3 regions of the Janthinobacterium paucivorans genome follow, and region 1 is predicted to be linked to each of the others. Evidence: predicted binding sites of a transcription regulator. Region 1 holds the regulator's gene; each other region holds the start of a gene.
The links. Region 1 encodes FNR, which switches genes on or off when oxygen is low (the NO sensors DNR and NnrR bind a similar motif). Its sites were predicted from a motif close to TTGATNNNNATCAA; they were not measured.

Region 1 (4,210 bases):
CTGCTGCTGTGCCAGGCGTTCGCGGTACAGTTCGATGGCGGCAAAGCCGGAATCGACTTCGTCGGCTTGCCAGCCCCACGCTTCGATCAGCTTGACGATCAGTTCGCGCGCGGTGCGGTTATCGTCGGCTACCAGCAGGCGCAGCTGGCCCAAGGCTGGCGTGCGCCGCGTTTCGGCTGCTTGCGCCAGCATCTCGAATGGCACGCTGAAAGAGAAGCGGCTGCCCTTGCCTTCGCTGCTGGCGACGGCGATGTCGCCGCCCATCATGTGGATCAGCTGCTTGCTGATGGCCAGGCCCAGGCCCGTGCCGCCGAAGCGCCGCGTGATGCTCTGGTCACCCTGTGAAAACGCGGCAAACAGCTGCTGTTGCTGCAGTTCCGTCATGCCGATGCCCGTGTCGCGCACTTCGAAGCGCAGCCAGGCGCGCCCTTTCCCGCTTTCGGCTTTGCTGACGGCCACCACCACTTCGCCGTTCTCGGTAAACTTGATGGCGTTGCCAGCGAGGTTGACGAGGATTTGTAGCAGGCGCTGGGCGTCGCCTACCAGGCACCGCGGCACGTCGGGCTCGACGGCGATGGCCAGTTCCAGCTCCTTTTTACCCGCATTCATGGTCATCGTCGTGGCCAGGGAATTCATGACTTCATCGAGGTCGAACTCGACGGGCGACAATTCCATGCGACGCGCTTCGATCTTCGAATAATCGAGCACGTCGTTGAGGATGCCCAGCAGTGATTGGCCCGCCACGCGCACCATGGTCAAATACTTGCGCTGTTCCGTGTCGAGCTTGGTATTTCCCAGCAGGTACACCATGCCCAGCACGGCATTGAGGGGTGTGCGGATTTCATGACTCATATTGGCTACGAAGTCGCTCTTTGCGCGGTTGGCCGCCTCGGCCCGGTCGCGCTCCTGTTCCAACTCCTCCGCGCGTGCTTCGAGCTCTTGCTGCAGGCGATCGCGTTCGCTCATTAGGTCGTTGAACGCTTCCGTCAGTTCGCCGATCTCGTCGCGCTGCCGCACCGGTACCGGGCTGAAACGACTACCGCTAGTGCGCAGCGCTTGCAGGGTGTCGCGCAGGCGTACCAGCGGCGACAGCAGGCGCACGGTAAGCCAGCCCAGAACAAAAGCGGCCAGCAGCGAAGCGAGGATACCCCACAGCACCAGCCGGTACAGCACACCATCGAACGGCTCGAAGGCATCATCGACGGGCAGCGAGGTAGCCAGCAGCCAGTTCACCGATTTCAGGCGCTTGAAGCTGTTGACGGCCGTGATGCCGCGGCTGTCGGTGCTGATCATGCTGCCTTCGCCATCTTGTTTCAGCAGCGCGGTGGTCGCCAGATTGGTGTCCGGCTGGCGCGGCTGCAGCAAACGGCTGGGGTCGGGGTGCAGCACGTAGCGCGGCACGGCGCCGCGCGTGAGAATCGAGTAATAGCCGTTCTTGCCGATTTTTTCCGAGCGCAGGCGCCCCAGCAGGTTGTCCTTGTACAAACGCAGCACGCCGACCACCATGCCGGCCACCTGGCCATCGGCGGCCATGACGGGTGCGACCATTTGCACGATGGGCATGCCGCTCGACTTGCTCAGCATTGGCTCGGTGATCATGGGTAGGCGCGTGCGCAGGACGGTCTGGAAATACTCGCGCTCGGTGACGTTGATGCCTGCACGCCCCTTGACGAGCGGCATGTCGGCCACGATGGCGCCTTGCGCGTCGAGCACCAGTACATCGTCGAACAGGACTAGCATCGAGCGCCGCGTATAGTATTGGCGCAATTGGGCGGGCTGTGCGATCAATTCCGGCGGCTGCTGCCTGGCCGTCAGGGTGACAATCTGCAGCAGCATGCCCAGCTTGTCGTCGAGCTCGGCAGCGGTACGCGTGATCAGCGAGTATTGCTGGCCCAGCAGTACTTGGCTGAAGTCGTCGCGCATGTGCTGCACCTGGATCATGGTGACCAGCGCGATCATGGCGATCGAGGTCAGGCTGGTGGCCAGGGCGACTTTTGCTTTAATGCCGAGAGGCTTCATGATGTCCTTTTGAGTACCGGGCGGCACAGACGGCAGATAACGCCTTCAAGAATTCTCCTATCAATACATTAACTTTGCAAGCGGCGCTGAGTAAATTGCCCTCCCCGTATGGGCTTTTGACGATGTTGCCATATAATTAAAGGATGGACGTCGTTTATTCACCGAAATTACGCTGAAATTGGCACACGGCAACTCTGTATGCAGTAAACTTGTCATTGCATTTTCTAAAAGGTACCGACATGACTGAAGCGCTCCTCACTCTCACCTTGCCCGCAGTGAACGTGGAAGCATTGCGTGCGCGATGTTCGACTTGCAGCATGCATCAATTGTGCCTGCCGATGGGTCTCGATGTGGGCGACATGGACAGGCTAGACCAGATCATCGGCCGTCGTCGCAAGATTGTGCGTGGTGCCTCGCTGTTTCGCATCGGCGATTCGTTCCAGAACTTGTACGCGATTCGTCTGGGGCATTTCAAGACGTACCAGATCAATCCTGGCGGCGAAGAGCAAGTGACGGGTTTTCAGATGGCCGGCGAACTGCTGGGCATGGATGCCATCAGCGCCGACCGCCACCACTGTAATGCGGTGGCGCTGGAAGATAGTGAAGTGTGTGAAATTCCATTTTCCAGCCTGGAACAATTGCTGGGTAATATGCCAACCTTGCTGCGCCATTTCCATCGCATGATGAGTCAGGAAATCACGCGCGAGCAAAGTGTCATGCTGTTACTGGGCAATATGCAGGCGACCCAGCGTTTTGCCGCCTTTATCGTCAACCTGGCTTCGCGTTATGAAGCGCGCGGCTATTCGGCCAGCAAATTTCAGCTGCGCATGTCGCGCGAGGAAATTGGTAACTACCTGGGGTTGACCATCGAGAGCGTCAGCCGCTTATTGTCGAAGTTTAAGAAGGAAGGCTGGCTGCGCGTTTCCAACCGCGAGATCGAGATCTTGCAGCCGGCAATATTGAAGGCCATTACGGCCGGCACGGACGTCTGCAAATAATAGCACCGTCAAAACCTGCTGCGCGTCGCGCTTTGCGGCCTGCGATGCTCGCTGTGCTCTAGCACAGCTGCGCTCTTAGCCACAAATCACTGCCGCTCGCTACGGTTTTTTCCCGGCGCTGTACGTTATAGCTCTGCATCCGCCTGCAGCGCGATGCTGCGCTGCAGTGGCCAGGTCCAGATGCCGGACAGGCGCCACTCGCGTTTGTCGTTTTCCACCAGCACTTGCCAGCGGCTGCGCTCTAGCATCGGTAGCGCTACTGAGAAGTTGCCGGCCGCATCGGGCTGCACCAGTAGCTTGATATCTTTTTCCGGCAGGGTCGCATGCGCCAGGTGCAGCTGCAACGGACCCTGGTAAGCCTTGCCGACGCTGCGCACGGAACCACTGAGACGCGCCGACGCCACGTCATAGGACAGGCTGGTAGCCATCGCCAGCTTGCTGGCGACCGTATCGCGTCGCAAGTCCTGGTTGATGGCCTTACCTTGCTTGTAATAATCGCCCACCACCAGCGCATCGGGCTGCGTAAACGCGATATACGCCATGCAGCTGCCAACGACCATGGACAGGCCGGGACCTATCATCAGCAGCCAAGGCCAGCGATGCTTGTACCATGGTGCAACGGGTGCTTGCAGCTTGAGGCTGTCGGACATTTTGTTCTCCTTGAGGGCAGGCCCTTTGGGCCTGACCCCAGCTTTTGCTTCTGGGTTGAAAATAAAGTAAAGCTAACGCATGTTTGATGCTGGCCCAACGGCGAAATGCCGGGGTCAGACCCGAGGGATCTGACCCCAACATCAACCTTAGCGCGGCACGATGAATACCGCGCCTTCACGCACATGCAACGCTGGGTTGTCCAGCGAGTGCAATTCGATGGCAATCTTGTTCGAGCCCTTCTCGCCGACACCGTGCGGCACGCGCAGGCGGATGGGCCAGCCCAGCGTTTCCGTCGGCTGTAACGTCACCTCTTCGCGCGTCAGCAAGGTCAGGCCCGGCAAGCCGGAAACGCTGATTTTAAAATGCTGAGTTTGCTCCGAGGTATTCATGATTTGCAAGCGGTAAACGTTCTCGACCATGCCGTCTTCCACTTCGCGACCCATCGAACCGCGGTCGCGGATGACGTCCATTTTCAGGGGGGTGCGCAGGGCCAGTGAGGTACACACGGCGATGATGATCAGCCCCAGGATGGCGGTGTAGAT
Region 2 (4,210 bases), on a different contig from region 1:
GAGGAAGCGCGCCACGCGGGCCTCCGCGCTGAGGGCGCCCAGCATGCCGATCATGGCTTGCTCGCGCACCAGTTCGCGGCTCATCACGCCATACATGACGTTTTCCAGTTCCAGGTGGACTCTGCCTAGCGCCGTCAGTTTCTTGAACGGCAGCAGTATCAGGTCGCAGTCGGACAAGGCCACCGCTTCGGACGAATAATGGCGCGAGTGGATGCCATCGACGCCGAGCATGTCCCCCTTCATGGGAAAGCTGAGTACCTGCTCATTGCCGAATTCGTCGATGAGCACGGTTTTCAGGAAGCCCGAATTGACGATGTAGAGGGTATCGAAGGCCTGGCCTATGGTGTGCACGCGCTGGCCCGTCTTGAATTGCACGTGCTGGAACAGCAGCTCATCGGCGGCGACGGTGCAGGCGCTGGAGATATGCAGCAGGTCGCATACTTCCTTCAGGTTCGACCATAGCCGCCCCTGGCGCTGGCGCCCCGCTTCCATCGGCGAGGAGGGGGACAGCGATGGAGAGGCAGCGCGGGTTTCAGGCGTTTGCGTGGACGGCATGTTCATCTCCTGGTGACAGGTAGTTCAGAGTTGAATGACAGGGTGCACAGGGCGGCGGGCAGGCAAGGGCGACGCGCATCCAGGCTGGTAAATCTCAATTCGCGGAAGACTTGCTGGGTGATGAAATAACTTTCCAGCAACTTGGCGACTGGTTTCAGTATGCCAACAAGCGTCCCGAATTCATATCAGCAGAGGCTGAATATGGCAGTAGGAGCTATGGTAGTTGATGTAGGATTGTTCCTACGCGATGGTGCGCCTGGACATGCTCAGCTCTTGAAGGGCGACAGCAGGCGGTGCGCCACCGCATACTGGACCATTTCTGACAGCGAACTCATGCTCATCTTTTGCATGATGCGCGTCTTGTGGGTGCTCACCGTCTTCACGCTCAGATGCAGGTTATTGGCGATTTCGGTGATCGACTTACCCGCCACGAGCAGGGAAAAGACTTCGAATTCGCGGTCTGAGAGCTGTTTGTGCAGCAAGCTTTCGTTCGGCATCATGATGTTGAGCACGAGCTGCTCGGCTACCTCGGCGCTGATGTAGGGACGTCCCGACGCCACCTTGTGTATCGCGCCCACCAACTGGGTGCCCGCGCTTTCTTTGGTCAGATAGCCTTGTGCGCCAGCGCGGATGGCGCGCACCGCATACTGCTCTTCCTCGTGCATGGTGAGGATCAGGATGGCCAGCTTGGGTGCCTCGCTGCGGATTTGCCGGATCAGGTCGACGCCGCTGCGGCCGGGCATCGACAGGTCGAGTAGCAGCAGGTCGAAGCCGCCCTGGCGCACGTGATTGAGTACGTCAAAGCCGTCGATGGCTTCACCCACGATGTCGATGTCGGGTGCGCCATCAAGAATGCGCTTCAATCCTTCCCGCATGATGGTATGGTCATCAGCAATCACGATACGTATCATAGGCGGGCAATCTGGAGGCAAGTAGTGTGCTTCGGCCGTTTTGTGGCGGCCGGTCGAATGTTGAGAAACGAGAAACATTGTTATTTTAACCGAATGGCCGCAAGTTTGTCTTCTTACCCGCTAGGCCGGCTGCGCCCCCCTCTGTGGCGATGCGAACTGCTATTGCGGTGGCGGTTCCTTGATCAGCCTATGCACCAGCACCGGCAATGTCGAGTGCGACAGCACCTTGTTGGTCACGCTGCCGAGCAGCAATTGCCCCCAGCCGCTGCGGCCATGCGAACCCATGAAGATCAGGTCGCAGTGCTGCGATTGCGCCGCTTCGACGATTTTCATGGCCGGGCTGTCGGAAAAAGCGGTCAGGCCCGTCGCTTCCAGGCCCCGCTTGGCAGCGGCGTCGAGGATGGGCTGCCAGTGCTCTGTGCCGGCCTTGCGCATGGCGATCCGATATTCTTCTTCGCTGGGATAGCTCGGTGGAATGATCTCGATGTACACCGGATACTGGTATTCGGGCGCCACGTACAGGGCAACGATGTCGGCGTTCATCTGTTCGGCAAAGGCAACGCCGGCGCAAGCGGTCAAGTTGGAGACGGTGGAGCCGTCCGTGGCGATCAGAATTTTCTTATACATGGCAGGTCCTTTGGCAGTGACTCAGCGCGCGTAACGCCCCTCATTGTAGACGCGGCGGCAGTATGGTATTCATATAGGGACTTGATAATTATCAATACTGTTGCACCTTTAGTATAGACAACATTGGTAGAGGGATTGTGTTTTAATTGCAACTATAGTCGTGGAGTACTGTTGTGCAAGCACCCTTGAGTAAGATTTCTTGTCTGGCGCGTGGTCTTGTGCGCACGCCAATGGTAGTATTTCAAAATACAACAGCAGGAACACTTATTTCCTGGGAGAAAAGCTCTTGTGGGCCGGCTTTGCACCAGGAAGCGCGTTTTGAGATTTACCAACAGGGTGGCGCCCTGCTACACTCGCACCATCGCAGCGGTATTGCCTCAAATCATCTTAATCGAGAAATTGTGGGTATCAGTCTGTAAAACGCACAGTTCAGGCGGAATTTTGACAATTTATGGAGAAGCAGGGATATGACCAACGCCGCTGATGATTTCGATGCATTATTCGATGAAGTATCTGCGCAAAGTGCGGCAGCTCCCCAGCCCGCACCCGCTGCAGCGCCCGCAGCCGTGAGCGCGGACGACGACTTTGACGCGCTGTTCGACTCGGTGTCGGCCAGCGCCAGCGTGCCGGCAGCCGCAGCGGAAGCGCCAGTCGCCGCCGCGCCGGAAGCGCCAGCCGCATCTCCCGCAGGCGTGCCCGGCGAAGCGGCCGTTGCGGTCGACCAGTCCGACAAGCCGATGTTTGAACGCCTGGGCGGCATCGTGCGCCTGCTGCACGATTCGCTGCGCGAACTGGGCTACGACAAGGCGTTGACGGAAGCGTCGTCGCAGATCGTCGACGCCCAGGACCGCCTCGAGTATGTCGCCACACTGACGGAACAGGCCGCCAACAAGGTCTTGAATACGCTAGACGAGGGCATGCCGGCGCAAGATGTGTTGTCGAAGAAAGCCAAGGACATGGACAGCCGCTGGACGGCGCTGTTCGATGGCAAGCTGAGCCTGGAAGAATTCAAGGCCCTGGCCGGCGATTCCCGTCAGTTCGCGCAAGCCGTTGCCGAGGCGACGGAAGCGGAAAAAGCGCGCTTGCTGGAAATCATGATGGCGCAGGACTTCCAGGACATCACGGGCCAGCTGATCAAGAAAGTGGTCAACATCACCAAGACGGTGGAGCACGAGCTTGCCCAGCTGCTGCGCGACAATGCACCGGCCGAAGTGCGCGAAAAACTGGCGCAAAAGCCGGTGCCGCTGATGCAGGGCCCGTCCGTTCCTTCGGTGGCGCTGGACCAGGATAATGTAGACGACCTTCTTGCCGATTTGGGATTCTAATGGACGATATGCTCAAGGATTTCGTCGTTGAGGCGATGGATCTTGCGGTGAATGTTGAAGAGCACTTATTGTGTCTTGAGCGTGATCCCGACAACAAAGAAACACTGAATGCCGTGTTTCGCTCCTTCCACACCATCAAGGGTGGTGCCGGCTTCATGGGCCTACCCGCGCTGGTGGCTGCCTGCCATCTGACGGAAAACCTGTTCGACGCCTTGCGCACGGGCGCCGCACCGGTGACGCCGATCGCCATCGAGGCGGCATTGCAAGCGTCCGGTTTCGTGGCCGACCAGCTGACGGAACTGGCCAACGGTAGCGCGCCGGAAAGCTTGCCGGCCATGCCGGAAGAGCTGGAGCACATCCTGACGAACGCCATCGAAGGCAAGGGCATGGACGCCGCTGCGCCTGCTGCTGCGGTGGCTGTGGAAGTGGCCGCGTCCGTTGCCGCAGTCGTCGTCGCTGCGCCGGTTGCCGCTGTTGCCACTGCCAGCGCCGATGGCCTGGACTGGGAAGGTATGTATAACGCCGTCGTGCCGGCGGGCAGCCAGCTTGCTGGCACACCGGCGCCTGTCGCCGCTGCGCCTGTCGCTGCGGCCGCCGCGCCTGCTGCTACTGCTGCCGCCAAGCCGGCAGGCAAAGCCTGGGATGGCGCGGAACGTCGCGAAGAACGTCCGGAAGTGCGCCATGCCGCGCCCGTCAAGGAAGACAGTATCCGCGTCGACGCCGTCAAACTAGACGCCCTGCTGGAAGTGGCCGGCGAATCGGTACAGGCTGCGAACCAGGCCGCAGTGCTGC
Region 3 (4,210 bases), on a different contig from region 1:
AGAATTCGCGTGGCGGCAAGAACAGCCACCTGTGGCATCCCGTTACCCTCGCTTTCGGCTTGCACGATGTGCATCGCGTACCGATGGCGCACCTGAAGAAGGCGTTTGCCACGCAGCCTTTGTTGCGCGAATGGAAGGCGGATTGGCTGGAATCGCTGCGCCTGCTGGGCGAGTGAGGCGACCGGCAGTCCTACAACTCGATGGGCGCCACCTCGGTGCCGATATCGGGCGCAGCGTAATGCATGCTGAAATACACGAAAGCGGCAATATTGAGGGCGACGGTGAGCCAGAACAGCACGCGGAACGAGCGCTTGCTGGACTTGTGGCGCAGCCATTGCTGCGCCAGTACCGCGCCCGGCCAGCCGCACAGCAGTCCTAGCAGTAACAGGGTGCGTTCCGAAGTGCGCCAGCGCCCCTGTCGGGCGGCCGACTTGTCGATCGCGTAGGCGACGAAACAGCTGAGGCTGAGCACGCCATATGCGAGAGCGACCAGGGCGGGAATGTGGAAAAAGAATGTGGCCAGCAAATACAACAGGCTAAATAACAGGATGGACAGGTAGGGCATGGTGTGTGATGTCGAGACAGTCGTCTTGCAGTTTCTTGCTTGATCAGATAGCGCCAGTGTAGCAGGATGGCGCCAGTGCGCCTATGGCATGGCTAGGCCGGCAGTTCCAGCGCAAGGCCAGGCGCGGCGTAGCGGCCTCCCTTCTGCGATAATGCGGGGCCGACAAAAAATATTCTCTTCAGTGAAAGAAATGCATGCGTATATGGATCGCTTGTGCCGGATGGTGGTGTCTCATGTCGCTGGGCCAGGCTCAGGCCCAGGATCACGCGGCAGCGCCGGCTGTTTCGGCGCCGCTGCGCAGTGCCAGCGTGCCACCGGTCAGCGATGCCATGCCGCCGCCCGCTGTGCCCACAGCTACTGCCACAGTTGCCACGGCAGCCACACCAGCCACACCAGCGGAACAGGCCTTGCCCTCGCAAACGGTGACGATCACCGCTAGCAGCGACGCCAAGGCGCCGCGCATACGTTTCACGGCTTACCGCGAGAGTTATCTGACAGCCAGGAAAGTGTGGCAAGTGTCGAGCGGCAGCGTGGTCATGGCCCTGCGCCTGATTCCGGCCAAGCTGAACGCCAGCATCGACGATGTGCGCGTGGCCTTGATCGGCACTGGCGCACCCGTGCCGATCAAGGTCTCGGACGGCGGCGTGTTTGTGGTGCCGCTCAACGAGGACATCGCCGCACAGGATGGCATGTTTTTGGTGAACAAGGGCAGCGGTGAGCTGACGGCCAATATCGTGCTCCAGCCGTCCGTGGCGCGCGATGCGTGGAGTGTCACGCGCGTGGGACAAGTGCTGCGCGACGCGCGGCGCGCCGTGCGGGCCATCACGCCGTGGTACAAGCGGCCGTTCGCCAACGACGTGCAATCGCTGGCCTTTTGCGCGATCGAGCGCGGTTACGCCTTGCAGTTGATGGATGGCGAGCAACTGATCGCCACCTTGCCCATGAAGGAGCCTGCCGTCAATGACATCAATCAGCCCGTGTTTTGCAAGATTTTTGACGGTGAAGACAAATATCCGGGACACTACCGCGTCGTCTTGCCCGAGCAAGCCACGGTGCTGCTGCTGTAGAGACTATTTCGGCTGGGGCTGCACCAGTTCGAGTGCCGCCGCCAGTGCCAGGTCCATGGTGGCCTGGTGGAAAATCAGCCATTGCGGCAAGAGCGACAGTGCATGGCGACCCTGTTCCATGTCGCCCTGATCGACGGCGGCCCAGGCATGGTGCAAGCCGCTGAGCAAGCGCGCATGCTGTTCGCGGTGCTTGGCTAGCGAGGGAAAGTCGATTTGTTCCATCAAATCCTCTTCCTCGCGAAAATCGCGTTCGACGGCCGCAATCAGCTCGCGAAACGCGACGCTAAAATGCTGGTCACTCAACTGCCCCAGCCGCGCCAGCTCCTGAAACAGCGCCTCATGTGCCTCGTCGATGGCGGGAACGCCCAGCGCCATCTCATCCTTCCAAGCAGATATACCCATGCCGATGCCCCCCAGTTAAGTCCGTCTCGATGCGAAGCGGACCGTGCCAGTGTGGCCGCAGTGCAGGTGAAAATCCATGATCTGGATCAAAAGGATGGTGAAGAGCGCAGATGTGGGTGGTGGATCTATTCAACGCAAAACGGGCAACAAATTGTCACCCGCAAGTAGTAATGCCGTTCAGTTAAAGGTTTTGGCGTGATTGATGAGCGCCAGTAAATTCGCTAACCCCAGAGGCACAAAGAGCAGGGGTCGGTCACTTCGTGATCGGAATGTGCTCCATTGAAGCACATTCCCCCTCAGGGTCCGACCCCTGTCCTAGTTCTTGGGCTAAAAATAGCATCACTAACACACTAACTGAACGGCATTACCCCGCAAGTAGTCGCTTTTGTTCCGGCGGCAGCGCAGGGATGCGCCGGCTGCCGGTCACTGCCTCGCTTCTTTCATTGCGCACTAGCATAATCGCAGGGTGGTTGATCTGCTTGACACTACAACTAATTGCTGTGTTGCGCTGCATCAGTTAGCAGTTATCAGCTGTATCAGCTGTATCAGCCCTTGCCGTGGCGTCTGCCCACATGGCCCGATCGTGCCGGCGGCGCTCTGCTGTCGCTCAACGATCTCGTTCACCGCTGTCGTTCACTGATCTCGCTCAATACACGTCGCGGCGATAACGTCCGGCCGCCAGCAGGACATCGTAGCCCTCCTGCCCCAGTGTTTCTTGCAGTACTGCATCGATTCCTGTTGCCATGCCTTGCAAACTGCCGCACACGTAGACGATGGCGCCTTGCGCCAGCCAGTTGCGCAAGATGTTGGCGTTGGCGCGCAGGCGGTCCTGCACATACTCGCGTGTTTCAGCATCGCGCGAAAAGACGCGGTCCAGGCGTGCCAGGTGGCCATCGGCGACCCAGGCGTCGAGTTCAGCAGCGCAGATGCTGTCCACGGCTTGCTGGCGCTCGCCGAACAGCAGCCAGTTGCGTGCCAGTCCTGCCCGCTTGCGTGCGCGCAGGTGCGCCCGCAAGCCAGCCAGGCCGGAACCGTTGCCGATATAAATGCAGGGCAGATCGACCAGGGTGGGGGCGAAGGCGCGATTGGCTTGCAGGCGCAGGCGGATGCTGGCGCCTGGCGGCGCGAAGCGCGTGAGCCAGCCCGAACAAATGCCATAGCCCTGGTTATTCTTGCCCGCGTGGCGTTCCTGGCGCACCAGCAACTGCAGTTCTCCATCGGAAGGCAGCGACGCGAGCGAGTAGCTGCGCGGCGCATGCTGCGCCGTATGCGTACCATGCGTACCATGCGCGTCGGCATCGCTGCCGTCCGCGTTGCAGCCCATGATTTCGGCCAGCGCACCGGCTTCCCAAGTGGCGCCGGCCGGCCCAGTTAAGGTGATCTCATACAGTTCGCCGCCCAGGCTGCCGGGATTGAGCAGCACGCGGCGCAGCAAACGCCAGTCTTCGTATGAGGTCTGCTCCTGCACGCCGATGGCCTCGATGGCGCTGCCGCTGCAGCGCGCCAGCGCTTGCGACCAGTCGGCCAGGGCGGCGCTGTCGTGCTGGTCGACTTCGATCAGCGGGAACAATGGCGTCGCGCCCAGCGCGCGCAATTGCCGCTCCAGCACATGGCCAAAGGCGCAGAAGTGGCTGTAATGACGGTCGCCCAGGGCCAGCAAGCCCAATTCAAGGCCTGCCAGCGGCGTTCCCGATGTTTGTTGCAACAGGCGCGCGAAGCGGCGCGTGCCGTCCGGCGCCTCGCCTTCGCCAAAGGTGCTGGCAACGATCAGGACCCGTTCGTACTGGCGCAATTGCGCAGGATCGAAGTGGTTCAGCGATTGCACGTCGACGGCCACCCCTGCCTGCTGCAGGGCGCGCGCACTTTCCAGGGCCAGGCGCTCGGCCTGGCCCGACTGGCTGGCGTAGGCCACCAGGGTGGGCAAGCCGGTATCTTGCTTGCCCGCAATGCCAGCCAGCAGAGCCCGCTGCGCCTGCACAGCGCGCCTGGCCTTGCGGCGGCCCAGGTACAGCATCGAGCCCGTGATGGCGAACAGGGGCAGGCCCAGGCTGGCTACGGTGACGATGATGCGGCCCGTCAAGCCGAAATAGGTGCCCATGTGCAGCGGATAAATGATGTTGACGAGGCGCGCGCCCAGCGCCTGCTGGCTGTAGGGCGCGTTTTCCGTGACGCTGCC

Region 2: ACQ4V8_RS01655 (universal stress protein) is a predicted target of FNR. The motif match lies at 2,175-2,188, and genes of this name have one in related genera.
Region 3: ACQ4V8_RS14080 (bacteriohemerythrin) is a predicted target of FNR. The motif match lies at 2,111-2,124, and genes of this name have one in related genera.

Annotation. Positions count from the first base shown of each region.
Region 1 is NZ_JBNYXR010000011.1:113,827-118,036, forward strand. It holds gene ACQ4V8_RS14710 (response regulator) at 1-2,019, opposite strand, end outside; gene fnr (fumarate/nitrate reduction transcriptional regulator Fnr) at 2,259-3,017, shown strand; gene ACQ4V8_RS14720 (FixH family protein) at 3,143-3,667, opposite strand; gene ccoG (cytochrome c oxidase accessory protein CcoG) at 3,815-4,210, opposite strand, start outside.
Region 2 is NZ_JBNYXR010000001.1:373,460-377,669, forward strand. It holds gene ACQ4V8_RS01645 (Crp/Fnr family transcriptional regulator) at 1-492, opposite strand, end outside; gene ACQ4V8_RS01650 (response regulator) at 822-1,466, opposite strand; gene ACQ4V8_RS01655 (universal stress protein) at 1,626-2,093, opposite strand; gene ACQ4V8_RS01660 (protein phosphatase CheZ) at 2,561-3,418, shown strand; gene ACQ4V8_RS01665 (chemotaxis protein CheA) at 3,418-4,210, shown strand, end outside.
Region 3 is NZ_JBNYXR010000010.1:141,373-145,582, forward strand. It holds gene ACQ4V8_RS14065 (hypothetical protein) at 1-176, shown strand, start outside; gene ACQ4V8_RS14070 (DUF1294 domain-containing protein) at 191-565, opposite strand; gene ACQ4V8_RS14075 (hypothetical protein) at 760-1,632, shown strand; gene ACQ4V8_RS14080 (bacteriohemerythrin) at 1,636-2,034, opposite strand; gene ACQ4V8_RS14085 (PepSY domain-containing protein) at 2,681-4,210, opposite strand, start outside.